Regions from separate parts of the Dorea sp. MB18-49 genome, predicted to be linked through region 4. Evidence: predicted binding sites of a transcription regulator. Region 4 holds the regulator's gene; each other region holds the start of a gene.
What was found. Region 4 encodes HrcA, which represses chaperone genes, less so after heat shock. Its sites were predicted from a motif close to TGTTAGCACTCNNNNNNNNNGAGTGCTAACA; they were not measured.

Region 1 (4,410 bases), on a different contig from region 4:
TGACACAAATAATTGATACAAGAACAGTGTAACACTAGATATAGTATATGTCAAATTGAAATATACTAAATAAGCAATAGCAAAACAATATAGAAAGGACACAGAAAGTTGGTTGAATGAAAAAGTAACTTCCACCATACATTGGCACAGGTAAAATAAGACCTTTTTGCAGGACTAACATCCATATAGTTCTGGATTATTCGTAAAAATTAACATATAATAAGGGCAGAAAACAAAGCTTTTTCTGGAAGATGGGCATGATTTTGGGACCACTGAAAGTACTTTTGAAAAATTAACTTCCACCGGCCTGATTATGAAACCAGCGCCGGAAATGGATCTTGCAGTTACTTTTTCAAGAGTGATGGCTTAAGGATCACCTGGTTGGCGGGAATCCTTTCCAGCTGGCAGAGGTCCAGCAGTTTTCTGTCTATCAGCAGCAGAGCCAGTTCAAACGGGGTGCAGCCGTTTAAACTGGCTCTTGCTACGCTATTGATGTGGTTGGTGATCAGAGTTACCTGCTCCTGGTCCAAGCCTGCGAATGTCGTACCTTTGGGGATAATATAACGGATGAATTCATGATTTTTTTCCAGACGTCCCTTCTGCCAGGAAGCCATGGGATCGCAGTAAAAGACACGGGATAGAAGTTCACCTTCAGGCCGTTCAAAAATAGCTGGATCTTTGAATGAGGCACCATTGTCTGTAAGAATGACCGGAAAGAGTTTTCGATATAGCTCTGCTCCCAGATGGGTATATATTCGCTGAAACACATCTTGTACGTTGTCCTTCCTGTCAGCCTCCATAAGAAAAATAAGCATAAGGCTACAATTACGGAAAAGCATGGTCAACAGTACTTGTTCTGATTTTCCCCCGGCACCTTCCACCACATCTAATTCCACCACATTTGTATCTGGAAACTTTTCCAGATATCTCTCAAAATCCTGATAGGATCTGTCTTTTCTATATCCAGTGTTGTCAGGTTCTCTGCGGACCTGCCGACGTTTTTTGTAGCGGACCTTCCGGGGAAGGTCGAGGTTGATTGCAGTGAAGTATCCCTGGTCTATATAGTTGTAGAGGGTCCTTATAGAACAAGGGACGGATTCCTGATTAGAAGCAAAGATATGGGACAAAGGCTGTCCCTGCAGAAGCAGAGGGGAAACCAGACGGTCCAGCTGTTCCAGGGACTCAGGAGTCTGGTTAATCCCAGAGCGTGAAGAAGATTTTGTTTCACTGTAAATATCGTTGGCATAATTGGCCCTGTAGAAATAGAAGTCGTGGGAACAGTTGCGTATCTGAGGGCAGTCATTACACACGTAGGGGGGCTTTTTTAACTTTTCGCAGAGTCTGGGAGTAAAGTCAGGACAATACATGGAACAGCGCTTAGGGCGGCATTTCCAGCATAAGGAATTACAAGTCTGATTCCCGCAGATATGCTGCTTTACACAGTTCTGAAAATGCTCGCATTCTGAGCGCTTCCGCTGGGTTTCGTTTTGAAAATGAGGAACCCGGAAAAGGTGACGCCGAATCTCCTTGGAAATGGTAGAAGAATCCTTGTTGATTCTGCAGGCAATCTGCGTGAAATTTTCCCCACGGCTGATACCATGTTCAATGGCAGCACGATCAGCAAGGGTAAGGTGTTTTTTGTTTCCAGTAGCTTTAGTAGACATAAATGAATCCTCCTATACAATAAAAATATCCCATTTCCGGTAGTTGGAGGATATGACCAGGGAGGAGCCCTGGTATTTCTTATAGAATAAACGATTGCAAGACTAACTTCCACCCCCAGTTCCTAATGTAGAGCAAAACAGACTAAAGGTGGAAGTTAGTTTTTCATTTAAGGGACACAGAAAGTTCACAAAAATATTAGCACTCACTATTGACGAGTGCTAATATACGTGCTATAGTACATATAGAACAAAGAAGAAGGAACAACAAAGAGAGTTAAAAAGATTCTCTTGAGTTTCTTATAACATCCCAGTTCCAAAGAAACAAGGTAAACATGCATAGAAAAAAGGAGAGATGACTTATGTTAATGCCTAGTATTTTTGGAGAAAACTTATTTGATGATTTTTTTGATTATCCATTCGTAAAAAATGAAGCGGAGTCAAATGGTTTGATGAAGACGGATGTGAAGGATACCGAACATGGATATGAGATTACAATGAACCTTCCGGGAGTAAAAAAGGAAGATGTAAAGGCAGCATTGAAGGATGGTTATCTGACAATCAGTGCTACTTCAGATTCCAAGAAGGAAGAGAAAAATGATAAAGGACAGTACATCCGTCGTGAACGTTACACTGGTTCCTGCAGCAGAAGCTTTTATGTTGGTGATGCGGTAACTGAAGAAGATATCAAAGCCAAATTTGAAAACGGTACATTGAAGATGCTGGTTCCGAAAAAAGAAGAGCAGAAGGCTGTGGAAAATAAGAAATACATTGCCATTGAAGGATAATGTATTCATGACATAGATGTTCAATCTGCCGGACTTCCAAAGGAAGACCGGCTGACATGACAGGTTCATAAAAAGGAGGAATGACGTATGTTAATGCCTAGTATTTTTGGAGAAAATTTGTTTGATGATTTTATGAGTGATTTTCCATTCTTTGATGATAGAGATCTGAGAAAGACAGAAAGAAAACTGTACGGACACAATGCAAAACGCCTGATGAAGACTGATATCAAAGAGACAGATTCCGGCTTTGAACTGGAAATGGATCTTCCGGGATTCAAGAAAGACGAGATCAAGGTTTCACTGGACAACGGTTATATGACCGTCAGTGCGGCGAAAGGCCTGGACAAGGATGAGCAGGAGAAGAAATCCGGAAAATATATCCGCAGGGAGCGTTATGCCGGAGCCTGCGAGCGTTCCTTCTATGTAGGAGAGAATGTTACGGAAGCGGATATCAAAGGAGAGTTTAAACATGGTATTCTGAAACTGCTTGTTCCGAAGAAAGATAAACCGGCAGTAGAAGAAAAGAAATACATTGCCATTGAAGGCTAATGCGAAGATACAGGTGAGCGGGGGAGCGAAGAAATGCTCCTCCGCTCTTGTGCTATTTGGAGAGAAAATGAACGAGAGGTGACGGTGATGAAACAATATATACTGGATACCCGGATGGGAACCATACAGGAAGAACCGATACAGGGAAAAATGGGCTGGGATGGAACAGAAAACCAGCAAGAGAATACGTGTCTGATACTGGCAGCAACACTAAAGGAATTTGAAGCAAGTGAAATCCTGCATCCCTGTAAAAAGGAGCTGCTTCACAGTCTGAACTGTGAGAAATACTGCAAAGTAGAGTTCTTTCATAATTGTATTCAGGGAATTATCCGGTCACCGTTGACAGATGGGCACAGGCAGAAGCCGTTCCTTTTTGGATTCCTGCTGTATCAGAACATGCTGTGGTTTGTGAGTGATGATGCAAAACTGCCGAACATGGTGGAACAGATTCGGGAAGAACTATATGAGGGGTTCTCTATTCAGGATTTTCTGCTTGCCTTTTTTAATCATCTGATTGAGAAGGATATGAGCTTCCTTCAGAAAATTGAAGATGGGCTGGAACGTATGGAAGAAAAAGTGCTTGACAGGAAAGAAGCCCACCTCAATGAAGCAATCATGCAGAACCGCAGGGAGTTATCACAGCGACACGGCTACTATCCTGGAATATGTATCTGCGATTCAGGCCATCATGATGCAGAAATCTGGAGGCAGGGGAACAGACCCGATGCAGTGTTCGGAAAGTCTGTATAATACAAGATTCTCACACAGTCCCGGTTCTATTACCGATCCGAATTATTCGATAGAGGTGGGAGTGCAGACCTTTGCAGACTGTATCAGTCAGGCAGGATGCAGCAGCCCACAGGATATGGATAAGTTAAGACTTGCATGACAGGGATATAACTATGGAAACGGATACATAGGATGGGCGCTGCAAAGAGGCGGATACACAGAAGCCAATGCTTTACAATTTTCACAGGAACAGGAAGCTTCGCAAGGATGGAGCAGTTACGGAGATCCCCAATACGTTCCCCATGTGATGCGGTATTATTCCGGTGGCAGCCTGTTTTCTGGTTTGTTTGGAAATCAGCAGATCGTATCGGTTGCAATGGGGCAGCTTGGAAACAGTGGTGGTCAGAAGTTCTGAAGCTGGTATGGATTTGACAGCCGGGTAGAATGGTGTGCCTGTTTTGCATCATGGTGTGCAGAACAAAGTGGAATGGTTGCATCTGGACAAGTATTGAAGTTCTCAAGCTGTGCTGTAGGAGCAAGTTGGTTTCAGGGACAAGGAAGATGGAAAGGAAAAGGCTATACACCATCCGCAGGAGACTTTATCTTTTTTGATTGGAATAAGGATGGACAGGTGGACCATGTAGGGATTGTTGTGAATGTAGCGAATGGACGAGTGAATACGA
Region 2 (4,410 bases), on a different contig from region 4:
GGATTGTCGGTAGATGATTCGCTTTTTTCTATGCATTTGCAAGGAACTGCCAGTGGAAGGTTATGTAGGTGCCGGATTCGCTGTATCTTTGAAAGAAGTATTGACATGATGTCAGAAAAGAATTACACTACAGGTAGTGACAACGTGTCAGAATGAAAGAAGGGATAGATTTGAAGACAGGTTACCGCCTGTATCATATCCGGTTTGAACAGTGATAAGTTCGAAGATGAACAGTCTGAATGTCAGAAAACATAAACATGGAGGAAAGAGGCATATGGAATATACGAAACTTGGAAATACAGATATCGAAGTATCAAAATTATGTGTAGGCTGCATGAGCTTTGGAAAAGCCGGAACGATGCATGACTGGACACTGGATGAGAAGCAGACGGATGAGATGGTGGCACATGCACTGGATCTTGGAATCAATTTTTTTGATACAGCAAATGGATATTCGGCAGGAACAAGTGAAGAATACCTTGGAAAAGCATTAAAGAATCATACAACAAGAGACAAAGTAGTGATTGCATCGAAAGTATATTTTAATGAAGGAAGACTTTCCAAAGGAGCTATCTTCCGGGAAATCGATGGAACATTAAAACGTCTCGGAACCGATTATCTGGACATTTATATCATTCACAGATTTGACTATGAGACGCCGATTGAAGAGACGATGGAAGCGCTTCATGATCTGGTGAAGATGGGGAAGGTACGTGCGATCGGAGCATCTGCCATGTATGGATATCAGTTCCATAATATGCAGCTTGCGGCAAAAGAACACGGTTGGACACCATTTTCTGTAATGGAGAATCATTATAATCTACTGTACCGTGAAGATGAAAGAGAATTGATTCCTATCTGTAAACAGATGAATGTCTCACTGATGCCATATAGCCCGCTTGCAGCAGGACACCTTGCAAGAACGACATGGAAATCCGAATCTTTAAGAGGAAGAACGGACAGAGTTGCGGTTGGCAAATATGACCGTATGGAAGACGCAGATATGAAGATTGTCACCCGCGTACACGAACTTGCAGAAAAGTATCAGTGTAAGATGTCGCAGATCGCAATCGCATGGCAGTGGGCAAAAGGTGTTACTTCGCCGATCATCGGTGCAACGAAGATGCAGTATCTGGATGATGCGGCAGGTGCATTGAACGTTCGACTGACAGCAGAAGGCATTGCATATCTGGAAGAGTGTTATGTACCACATCCGATTGTTGGTGCGATTGATAAGAATCCGGCGCAGGGTGTGATGTTGTTGGATGAGAAGAAATAGAGAAAATTATGAATAGACAGTAAAGCAGATGGAGAATATCTGGTTGATAAAATTAATATTTCAGAAAGGCAAGTATCACAAAAAAAGATACTTGCCTTTTTCGTAACTATGCGATCAGAAGAAACTATCAATGATGGGTACTGTCGCGCTAGATTATATTTTTACTGGAATGGAAGGAGAAAAAGTGCTGCATACCCGGAGCCGGGAATATGTTGTGAATGAAATATGGAAGTAGATTTTTCATTTTACGGGTACACAAATTTTTTGAAAAAATTAGCACTCACCTCTTGACAGTGCTAATAATGCGTGCTATAGTACAGATAGAACAAAGGAAGAGAGATAAAGAATCAAAGATATGAAGCCGACAGCATTCATACAAGATTCAAACATCCGGAATCCCGAAGTTCCAGCAAACAACACCTCGGAATTCTCCGATCGTGCTAATTATAAATTTTTATCATTTGGAAGGAGATATGACTTATGATGATGCCTAGTATTTTTGGAGAAAACTTATTTGATGACTTTATGAACGATTTTTCATTCCCAACATTCCCGAATGTTGACAAAGAACTGTATGGAAAACACGCAAAGAACTTAATGAAGACAGATGTAAAAGAGACAGAGAATGCATATGAGATAGACATTGACTTGCCGGGATTTAAGAAAGATGAGATCCAGATGGAACTGAAAGACGGCGTACTTACCGTCAGTGCAGCCAAAGGACTGGACAAAGATGAGGAAGACAAGAAAGGTAATTACATTAGAAAAGAGCGTTATGCAGGCAGCATGAGCAGAAGCTTCTATGTAGGAAAACATGTAACCGTAGAGGATGTACATCCGAAATATGAAAGTGGAATCCTTTCCTTCAGTGTTCCGAAAGCAGAAGCAAAACCGGTAGAAGAGAAGAAACATTACATTTCAATCGAAGGTTAATGACAGGCAGATGCGGGAAACGATAAGTGACGGTATAGCCTGTATGGCAAAAGAGTAAACGTACCCCACAGGTGTTAAGCCTGTGGGGTACAATATCATAAAGAGAAAATAATCAGGATAACGTAAGAAACTCACATATTCCACGAAATCCTGTTCACATAGATGAAGATAATAGAAAATAATATAGAATAAATGACGGGAGGGAGAACTATGGCGGCAAAAAGAGATTATTATGATGTTCTTGGAATCAGCAGGAGTGCGGACAAGAGTACAATAAAAAGAGCATATCGTAAACTGGCCAAGAAATACCACCCGGATACCAATGCCGGAAATGCACAGGCAGAAGAAAAGTTCAAGGAAGCGACAGAAGCCTATAATGTGCTGAGTAATCCGGAGAAAAAGAAATTATATGATCAGTTTGGCCATGCAGCTTTTGATGGCAGTGCAGGCGGCAGTGGAGCATATGGCTATGGAAGCGGACCTGGCGGCGGTACTTACAGTTATACCGGACCGAATGGAAGCTTCCAGGAATATCATTTCGAAGGCGGCGATATGGACGATATCCTGAAGAATATATTTGGCGGCGGATTCTCGGAAGGCAGTGGAAGCGAGTTCCATGGATTTGGCGGATTTGGAAATAGTGGATCAGGAAGGACACGTACGTCCGGAAGAAGTTATGAAAGCAGCGGATTCGGAAATGGATTTGGAAATCATGGATTCGGCGGAGGAGGAAATTTCCGTCAGGATGGTTCCGATGTGACCGCTGAGATAGATGTGACATTTGACGAGGCTGCATTTGGAGGAGATAAAGTCATCCGGCTGTCAGACGCACAGGGCAGTAATGCAGCAGGAAAATCACTGAAAGTGCATATCCCGGCCGGCATCAGTGACGGAAAAAGTATCCGTCTGCGTGGCAAAGGAATGCCTGGACTTTCAGGAGGCAAGGCAGGAGATCTGTTGCTGAAAGTGAGAGTTGGTAAACGACCGGGATTTGAGCGAAAAGATATGGATGTATATTCAACTGTCATGATTCCGTTTACTACAGCAGTATTAGGTGGTGAAGCAGTTGTACAGACGCTTACCGGAAGGGTAGTGTGCAAGATTAATCCGGGAACACAGTCCGGAACAAAGATTCGGTTAAAAGGTAAAGGAATCGTGTCTATGAAGGATGCAGGAAGATATGGAGATCAGTATGTGACTGTTCAGATAGATGTACCAAAGAATCTAAGCAATGAGGCAAAAAGAAAATTGAAAGAATTCGAAGCTGCGTGTAAGAACGGAAGCAGAGGGGCAGCATAATTTATAAATTGTTATGCATCATTTTATCCAAAAGGATTTAGATAAAAATTCAGGAAAGGTAAAATGATGCATTTTTTCTGTATTGACGCTCACTTTAGAAAGAATTATAATAAAATAATTAGAGACAATGAATTTGTATACCCATACAGGTTATTGAAATATATGCTAAGGAGATAAGTAAGATGAGCAAGATTATTTTAACTGGTGACCGACCGACAGGACGTCTTCACGTCGGTCATTATGTAGGTTCTTTGAAAGAACGTGTAAAATTACAGAATTCAGGAGAATATGACGAGATTTATATTATGATCGCAGATGCGCAGGCATTGACTGATAATGCCGAACATCCGGAGAAGGTACGTCAGAATATTATGAACGTAGCATTGGATTATCTGGCATGCGGAATCGATCCTGAGAAATGTCACATTTTTATTCAGTCCATGGTTCCGGAACTGACAGAGTTAACATTCTATTATATGAATCTGGTAACCGTATCCAGAGTACAGAGAAATCCTACGGTAAAAGCTGAGATCCAGCAGAGAAACTTTGAGGCAAGTATCCCGGTTGGTTTCTTCTGCTATCCGATCAGTCAGGCTGCAGATATCACGGCATTCCGTGCGACAACAGTTCCGGTTGGAGAAGATCAGATGCCTATGATCGAGCAGTGTAAAGAGATTGTTCACAAGTTTAACAGTGTATATGGAGAGACTCTGACTGAGCCTGAGATCGTACTCCCATCTAACAAGTCATGCTTAAGACTTCCGGGTATCGATGGAAAGGCCAAGATGAGCAAATCACTTGGAAACTGTATTTATCTTTCTGATGAAGAAGATGTTGTTAAGAAGAAAGTAATGTCCATGTTCACAGATCCGAACCACCTGCGCGTGGAAGATCCTGGA
Region 3 (4,410 bases), on a different contig from region 4:
AAGCTGACCGCCTTCATCGTATCCGACATATCCCGGAGGCGCTCCGATCAGACGTGACACAGAATATTTCTCCATGTACTCACTCATATCAATACGTACCATGTTGTTCTCATCGTCGAACAGATTCTCTGCCAGTGCTTTGGCAAGCTCTGTCTTACCTACACCGGTAGGTCCAAGGAACAGGAACGAACCGATTGGTTTGGTCGGGTCTTTGATTCCTGCTTTGGAACGGATGATGGCTTCTGTTACCAGTTCTACCGCTTCATCCTGTCCGATGACTCTCTTATGCAGTTCATCACCTAAATGTAAAGTCTTGCTTCGTTCGCTTTCATTTAACTTGGCAACCGGAATTCCTGTCCAGCGGGATACGATTCTTCCGATCTCTTCGTCATTGACACTTTCGTGTACGAGAGACAGATCTTCGTCTTTTACCTTTGCTTCTTCCTCTTCTAACTGTTTCTGAAGCTGTGGCAGTTTGCCATACTGAAGTTCTGCTGCCTTCTCCAGATCATAGGAATGCTGTGCTCTTTCGATGTCTTTATTGACCTGCTCAATCTCTTCACGTAGTTTCTGTACACGTTCGACACCGACTTTTTCATTGTCCCACTGTGCTTTCTTACCGGCAAATTCATCTCTAAGCTCTGCCAGTTCCTGCTGTAAGTGTTCCAGACGTTCTTTACTTAACCGGTCATCTTCTTTCTTAAGAGCCGTCTCTTCAATCTCCATCTGCATGATCTTACGGTTCAGCTCATCCATCTCTGCCGGCATAGAATCCAGTTCTGTCTTAACCAATGCACACGCCTCATCTACAAGGTCGATAGCCTTATCCGGAAGGAAACGGTCGGAAATGTAACGGTCAGATAATCTTGCGGCTGCTACCAGGGCACCATCTGTGATCTTCACACCATGGAATACTTCATAACGCTCTTTCAATCCACGAAGGATAGAAATGGTATCTTCAACGGTGGGTTCTTCTACCATAACCGGTTGGAAACGTCTCTCAAGTGCGGCATCCTTTTCAATATACTGACGGTATTCATCCAGTGTCGTTGCACCGATACAGTGGAGTTCACCTCTTGCCAGCATAGGTTTTAACATATTACCGGCATCCATGGCTCCGTCTGTCTTACCTGCTCCGACAATGGTGTGTAACTCATCGATGAACAGAATGATCCTTCCGTCACTGTTCTTGACTTCTTCGAGTACTGCTTTCAGACGTTCCTCGAATTCACCACGATATTTGGCACCTGCTACCAGAGCACCCATATCCAAGGAGAAGATTGTCTTCTCTTTCAGTCCTTCCGGTACATCACCGCGTACAATACGCTGTGCAAGACCTTCTACAACTGCTGTCTTACCTACACCAGGTTCACCAATCAGGACCGGGTTGTTCTTCGTCTTACGGGAAAGGATTCTGACCACATTACGGATCTCGGAATCACGTCCGATAACCGGATCCATCTTCTGTTCTCTTGCTCTTTCTACCAGATCGGTACCATATTTGTTCAATGTATCATAGGTATCTTCCGGGTTATCGCTGGTCACTCTCTGATTACCTCTGACGGTTGATAATGCCTGTAAAAATCCTTCTTTCGAAATTCCCACTTCACGGAAAAGTGCCTTCATATCTTTACTTGCATATTTCATCATTGCCAGGAAAAGATGTTCTACAGATACATATTCATCTCCCATAGCTTTTGCTTCGTCTTCACCGTGTACCAGTGCATTGTTCAGATCCTGTCCGACATACTGCTGTCCGCCCTGGACTTTCGGACGTTTCTGAATGGCTTCTTCTACTCTGTTAATGATGAGGTTCTTATCAAGCCCCATCTTTTCCATCAGTTTCGCGATCAGGCTATCATCCTGTGTCAGCAACGCATAGAGCAGATGCTCCTGTGCAATCTCTTGGTTGCCATAGTCCATTGCAATACGTTCACAGTTCTGAACAGCCTGCAGTGATTTCTGTGTAAATTTATTTATATTCATATAGACAACCTCCTTTTCACTCTTGTTCTATTTGCAATATAACATTACATCGTTTTATTAGCACTGTCAACCCTCGAGTGCTAATTTTGTTGTATTTTTTTGCCACAGAAGGATTGCTCCCACCGTGGCAACGGTTCTTACCTTATTTAATTATCCCTCAATGGAAATATAATTTTTCTTTTCTTCCACTGGTTTTGCTTCCTCTTTCGGAACACTGAAGGAGAGGATTCCGTTCTCGTATTTCGGATGTACATCCTCTACGGTTACGTGTTTTCCTACATAGAAGCTTCTGCTCATGCTGCCTGCATAACGCTCTTTTCTGATGTAGTTACCTTTCTTGTCTTCCTCATCTTTGTCCAGTCCTTTGGCTGCGCTGATGGTAAGCACTCCATCATTCAGCTCCATCTGAATCTCATCTTTCTTAAATCCCGGAAGATCCATATCTACTTCATAACCTTTCTCGGTTTCTTTTACATCTGTCTTCATTAAATTCTTTGCATGTTTTCCATACAGTTCTTTGTCTACATCCGGAAATGCAGGTAATCTGAAATCGTTCATAAAATCATCAAATAAATTTTCTCCCAAAATACTAGGCATCATCATAAGTCATTTCTCCTTCCAAATGTTTAAAATGTATTGTTAGCATCATCGGATAATTCCTGGATGTTGTTTGCTGGAACTTCTGGAGTTTCGATTCGGAATCATATCTTTGATTCTTTATCTTTCTTCCTTTGTTCTATTTGTACTATAACATACTTTGTTAGCACTGTCTAGAGGCGAGTGCTAATTTTTTGATTTTTTTTTGCAAAACTTTTCAATGTTATACTCCAAAATGTAACATTTACGCTCGCAAATACTGCATCTATAAAATAATAATTTTTCTGTTGAGAAATTTAATGTCTAAAAAACTATGGAATCAGAAATAATCATGTTCAAAAAATGTTACTCCAACTAGTAAATTTTACAGATGCACAACTCCGTGGTATCTGGAACTGTCTACAAACTACCTACAATGAATTACTCAGCAAATCCTATCAAAAAAAAGGAAAAAAGCCTACCATTATCCGTAGAATACTCCACAGATAATAGTAGGCTTGACTCACTCATTAACAGTTACCTGCATTACCGTTACAGCCATGCTTATCTTCACCACAATGATGTTCTCCGCAGGAATGCTCGTGTTCATGATGGGTGCAATGCACTTCCGGATTATAGTTCAGGTTTCCGGCTATATAATTTTCTGTCTACAAAATTTCCTTTTCTTTTTGACATTATATTGCCGATAACAAGCTTAAGCTGCTTTTTGCCGTCACTCAGCCATTTATCAACTCTATTCTTATTCGTAAGGTCAAATACCGGTGTCCATGTATCCGGCATAATCACACTATAGTAGGCATCAAAGTTCTGCCCATTATGAGCCATAATCTTCTTCGCCATACTGCCAGCCTCACCTGTCGTTGCTCCATAGCTGGTAAGGAAAAATGTATATCCACAATTTTCAATTCTGAGCTTTCCCAGATATTCTGCAACAATCCGTGGAAGACGCCAGAAATAAGTCGGTACCACCATTCCAAATATTTTTTCATTGGAGAAACAATACTTATCCTCACAGATGCAGTCTACGATAGACATACATTTTTCATCTGTTTTCTCCGCAATCTGTTCTGCAATATATTTCCCGTTTCCTGTTGCACTGAAATACAAAATCATTTTCTGTGAGCCTCCCTTTCGACACTGCCAAGCAAAAAGCAAACCGCCTGTAATGCTTCCTCTTTGCTTAATTGCTCCTTCGCCAAAAACATTTTTCCATATCCATGTCTTTCATAATTGCAATCCAGCAATAATCCATCAGATCATAAATGTCATCAAAATAATCATAAAATGTTGACCTTGGATATGTCCTTTAACCGTGCAGGATCATGGCATTAATCGAAAAAGCCCAAAAGACTATACATTCAAATTATGACGAAAAAGATCAAAATCATACTGTAGGATCCGCCATACTATGTGAAAGTGGGAACATCTATGTCGGTGTTAATGACAGGAAACCAGGAAAAATCAAAGCAAAATATCTGCTGCCTTTTGCTTATAATACGGAAAATTAGAAGCAATTATACGATATTAATACGTTTTCCCACCAATACCGCCGCAACCGGCATCACCACTACACAGGCGATCGCACCAAATATCATTGATACACAATTCTGGAACAATATTTTCGAATTTAATAATGTTTCCAGTGTATAATCCTGCATCTTCAGATAAGAAAATAATAATAGTGATTCTCCAAGATACGCAAATAACAATGTATTCACCGTTGTCCCGATTACTTCTCTTCCGATCTGCATTCCACTTTCTACAAGTTCTGTCAGTTTCATCTCCGGTTTGTGAATACTGACCTCGTAAACGGAAGTGGTAACCGTA
Region 4 (4,410 bases):
GGCTAAAACAGTTCCGTCAGGAAAATTAACAGATACATGGGCAAGATCTTATGATGACTATCCGTCATCGAGAACTTTCAGTTACCGCGATGACAATCTGGATGATGAATACTATAGTGACGGGATTTATGTCGGATATCGTTATTTTGATACATTTGGAATCATGCCGTTGTATTGCTTTGGGTATGGAAAAGGATACACGGATTTCTCATTGGTGACCAAAGAAGTGACCGCAGATGAAAAGCTGGTAAAGGTAGAAGTGGAAGTGACGAATATCGGTAAGGTATATCCGGGAAGAGAAGTCGTACAAGTTTATTATTCGGCACCGGATGGAGTTATGGAAAAACCAACACAGGAGCTTGCAGGATTTGCCAAGACAAAGCTTCTCATGCCGGGAGAAAAAGAAGTGGTAACAGTTACATTTGCGACAGAAGATATGGCATCTTATGACAGTTATGATGCAGCATGGGTCATGGAGGAAGGCGAGTATACGATTCGTGTGGGGAACAGTTCACGTACAACGGAAGTAGCCGCGATCATAGATCTGGATGAAACAGTTCAGACGGTTCTTTTAAAGAATGTGATGAAGGATAAGGAATTTGTAAAAGAGATTCATCATATGGTCCCAATCTTTGACCTGGAACTGGATGACACACCATTTATGCGTCCGATATTGATCTATGCGGAAAACTTTAAGAAAAAGATCATGGAATATGAAGTGCTACGTACTACGCTGGAAGATAAAAGACCGGACGAGATATTAACACTGGAGGATGTGAAGAAGGGGGCAGCATCACTCGAAGAATTGGTTGCACAGCTTACGGTAGAAGAGATGGCCGATCTTTGTGTCGGAACCGAACGACTGGAAGAAGGCGGCAATGTAATCGGGTCATCTTCTGCATGTGTGCCGGGAGCAGCAGGGGATACGACGTCGGCACTGATCGAGAAGCGGAAGATCCCGAATCTGATCCTTGCAGATGGACCGGCAGGATTACGGTTACAGACACATTTTAAAACGGATAAAGAAGGCAATAAATTACCGGGTGGGGAACAGTTCGGAATGGAAATTGCACCGTTTGCGAAAGAGCAGCCGGAAGGAGCGCAGGATTATTACCAGTACTGTACGGCAATCCCGATTGCGACGACACTTGCGCAGTCATGGGATGTGGATCTTATCAAGAGAATGGGTGAGATTGTCGGAGAAGAGATGGAACAGTTTCATATTCACCTGTGGCTGGCACCGGGCATGAATATTCACAGAAATCCATTGTGTGGAAGAAACTTTGAATATTATTCGGAAGATCCACTGCTTACCGGACTGTGTGCGGCAGCCGATACAAAGGGTGTACAGTCTTACAAAGGACATGGAACGACGATCAAGCATTTTGCGGCAAATAATCAGGAAGACAACCGTATGTTCACGAACGCACATATCAGCGAACGTGCATTAAGAGAAATCTATCTGAAAGGATTCGAAATTGCGGTGAAGACAGCACAGCCATATGCGATCATGACATCGTATAATCTGATCAATGGAACACATGCCGCCAATCATTATGACATGCTTCAGAATGTAGCGCGTGATGAATGGGGATTTGAAGGCTTTATTATGACAGACTGGTATACGTCTCAGGATACGACGGCACTTGGAATGGTATCAGAAAGCGGAAAATACAGCTATTCCGATGGTGTACAGTGCATTAAGGCAGGAAATGATCTTCAGATGCCAGGATGCAGGAAAAATGTAGAGGATATTGTAGACGGCGTAAAAAATGGAAGGATTACCAAAGCGGATCTCCAGAGATGTGCAAAACATATCCTTGGAATTGCGTTAAAAACAATATAAACGAAAAAGAATAAAGTGATTAACAGGCAGACAATATATTATAAGTAGTCTGCCTGTTTGCGTTGATGTGCATTCGAAAGAAGTGGTAATCAGAAGGTTTTTTACATTTTCTAAAAAATATCTAAACAGTGTTGACAAAAATATGTGAGAGTGCTATCTTAATAGTCGAAAGGTGTTAGCACTCAGATAAAAAGAGTGCTAATAACCAGAAACCGAAAGGAGGAGGTACCGGTGATAAATCATGAAGAGATGAGTGAAAGAAAACTGAAAATACTTCATGCAATCATCCAGAATTATCTGGAGACAGGTGAACCGGTTGGTTCCAGAACGATTTCCAAGTACACGGATCTGAATCTTAGTTCAGCAACGATCCGTAATGAGATGGCAGATCTGGAAGAGATGGGATATATCATCCAGCCTCATACGTCGGCAGGACGTATTCCTTCGGATAAAGGATACAGGCTCTATGTAGATATGCTGATGGAGGAGAAAGAGCAGGAGCTGAATGAGATGCAGGATCAGATGCTTGACAAAGCAGATAAGATGGATCAGCTTTTGAAACAGGCAGCAAAGGTTCTTGCAACGAATACCAACTATGCAACGATGGTTTCGACTCCGATGAACAATTCAAACAAGATTAAGTTCATCCAGTTATCTATGGTAGATGAGGAACAGGTGATCGCAGTCATCGTACTGGGAGGCAATGTGATCAAGAATAAGATCATTAACATTGATGAGCCGATCAGCAATGAGAATCTGTTAAAGCTGAATATGCTGCTGAATACAACACTCAACGGCATGTCGATCGAAGAAATCAACCTGGGATTGATCGCCAGATTAAAGGAGCAGGCAGGAATCCACAGTCAGGTAGTCGGATATGTACTGGATGCAGTTGCAGATGCGATTCATGTAGATGATGATATGCAGATCTACACAAGCGGTGCGACGAACATTTTCAAATATCCGGAGCTGAGTGATAACCAGAGCGCACAGGAAATCATCAGTGCATTTGAAGAAAAACAGCAGTTATCCGAACTGGTTACACAGACCCTGGCACAGGATGAGAATACCGGCATTCAGGTATATATCGGAGATGAGACTCCGGTACAGACTATGAGAGACTGCAGTGTCGTAACTGCAACCTACGAACTGGGTGATGGTATGAAGGGAACGATAGGAATTATCGGACCGAAACGTATGGATTATGAACATGTTTTAAAATCTATGAAACGTCTCCAGACAGAACTGGATCAGATGTTCCATAAGAATGATAGAAAGGTGGAATAACCCTTGGAAAATAAGCAGGAAAAAAGCCAGGAAGATATGGTAAAAGAAGCTGTAGAAGAGGCAAAAAAATCTGCTGCTGAAGCAAAAGAAGCAGAGACGGATACAGACGAGACAACAGAAACTTCTGAAAAAGTGGAAAACGAAGAAGCCGAAGAGACAGCGAAAGATACAGAAAAGAAATCTGGCAAAAAATTATTTGGCAAGAAAAAAGATAAAAAAGACGAGAAGATCGAAGAGCTTACAGATAAGCTTACCCGTCAGATGGCAGAGTTTGATAACTTCCGCAAACGTACAGAAAAGGAAAAATCCCAGATGTACGAAGTTGGAGCGAAAGATATCATAGAGAAGATTCTTCCAGTTGTAGACAACTTTGAAAGAGGTCTGGATGCAGTGAAGGAAGAAGACAAAGAAGATCCGTTCGTTCAGGGAATGGAGAAGGTGTATAAACATCTGCTTACCACTCTGGAAGGAATCGAGGTTAAGCCTATTGAAGCAGTAGGCCAGCCGTTTGATCCGAATTTCCACAACGCAGTGATGCATGTGGAAGATGAAAACTTCGGTGAGAATATTGTTGCCGAGGAATTTCAGAAGGGCTACACATACCGTGATTCAGTTGTAAGACACAGCATGGTAAAAGTAGCAAACTAGAAACAAGAACATTCACAATTATCAGAATAAAAAATCATACAGGAGGAAATTTATCATGGGTAAAATTATAGGTATTGATTTAGGAACAACAAACAGCTGTGTAGCCGTAATGGAAGGTGGACAGCCAACAGTTATCGCCAACACAGAAGGCGCAAGAACAACACCATCTGTAGTAGCATTTACAAAGACAGGTGAGCGTCTTGTCGGAGAACCTGCAAAACGTCAGGCAGTAACAAACGCAGAGAGAACAATCTCTTCTATCAAGAGAGAGATGGGAACCGACTACAAGGTAACAATTGAAGATAAGAAATATTCTCCACAGGAGATCTCAGCAATGATCCTTCAGAAACTGAAAGCAGATGCAGAAGGATATCTTGGAGAAAAAGTAACAGAAGCTGTTATCACAGTACCTGCTTACTTCAACGATGCTCAGCGTCAGGCAACAAAAGATGCAGGTAAGATTGCAGGACTTGATGTAAAACGTATCATCAACGAGCCAACAGCAGCAGCTCTTGCATATGGTCTTGACAATGAAAAAGAACAGAAGATCATGGTATATGACCTTGGTGGTGGTACATTCGACGTATCTGTTATCGAGATCGGTGACGGAGTTATCGAAGTATTATCTA

Region 1: a site for HrcA is predicted at 1,859-1,889, ahead of NCY30_RS12950 (Hsp20/alpha crystallin family protein). Genes of this name have one in related genera too.
Region 2: a site for HrcA is predicted at 1,551-1,581, ahead of NCY30_RS07825 (Hsp20/alpha crystallin family protein). Genes of this name have one in related genera too.
Region 3: a site for HrcA is predicted at 2,042-2,072, ahead of clpB (ATP-dependent chaperone ClpB). Genes of this name have one in related genera too.

The regions. Positions count from the first base shown of each region.
Region 1 covers NZ_JAMOYX010000054.1:13,201-17,610, forward strand. Annotated here, with positions in the region: gene NCY30_RS12945 (IS30 family transposase) at 345-1,664, opposite strand; gene NCY30_RS12950 (Hsp20/alpha crystallin family protein) at 2,024-2,449, shown strand; gene NCY30_RS12955 (Hsp20/alpha crystallin family protein) at 2,537-2,998, shown strand; gene NCY30_RS12960 (hypothetical protein) at 3,086-3,748, shown strand; partial or broken gene NCY30_RS15400 (lysozyme family protein) at 3,654-4,410, shown strand, end outside.
Region 2 covers NZ_JAMOYX010000020.1:34,897-39,306, forward strand. Annotated here, with positions in the region: gene NCY30_RS07820 (aldo/keto reductase) at 275-1,279, shown strand; gene NCY30_RS07825 (Hsp20/alpha crystallin family protein) at 1,760-2,212, shown strand; gene NCY30_RS07830 (DnaJ C-terminal domain-containing protein) at 2,423-3,511, shown strand; gene trpS (tryptophan--tRNA ligase) at 3,694-4,410, shown strand, end outside.
Region 3 covers NZ_JAMOYX010000017.1:34,218-38,627, forward strand. Annotated here, with positions in the region: gene clpB (ATP-dependent chaperone ClpB) at 1-1,986, opposite strand, end outside; gene NCY30_RS07030 (Hsp20/alpha crystallin family protein) at 2,137-2,589, opposite strand; gene NCY30_RS07035 (EFR1 family ferrodoxin) at 3,196-3,696, opposite strand; gene NCY30_RS07040 (hypothetical protein) at 3,906-4,091, shown strand; gene NCY30_RS07045 (YibE/F family protein) at 4,098-4,410, opposite strand, start outside.
Region 4 covers NZ_JAMOYX010000024.1:19,402-23,811, forward strand. Annotated here, with positions in the region: gene NCY30_RS08595 (glycoside hydrolase family 3 protein) at 1-1,846, shown strand, start outside; gene hrcA (heat-inducible transcriptional repressor HrcA) at 2,096-3,133, shown strand; gene grpE (nucleotide exchange factor GrpE) at 3,170-3,781, shown strand; gene dnaK (molecular chaperone DnaK) at 3,837-4,410, shown strand, end outside.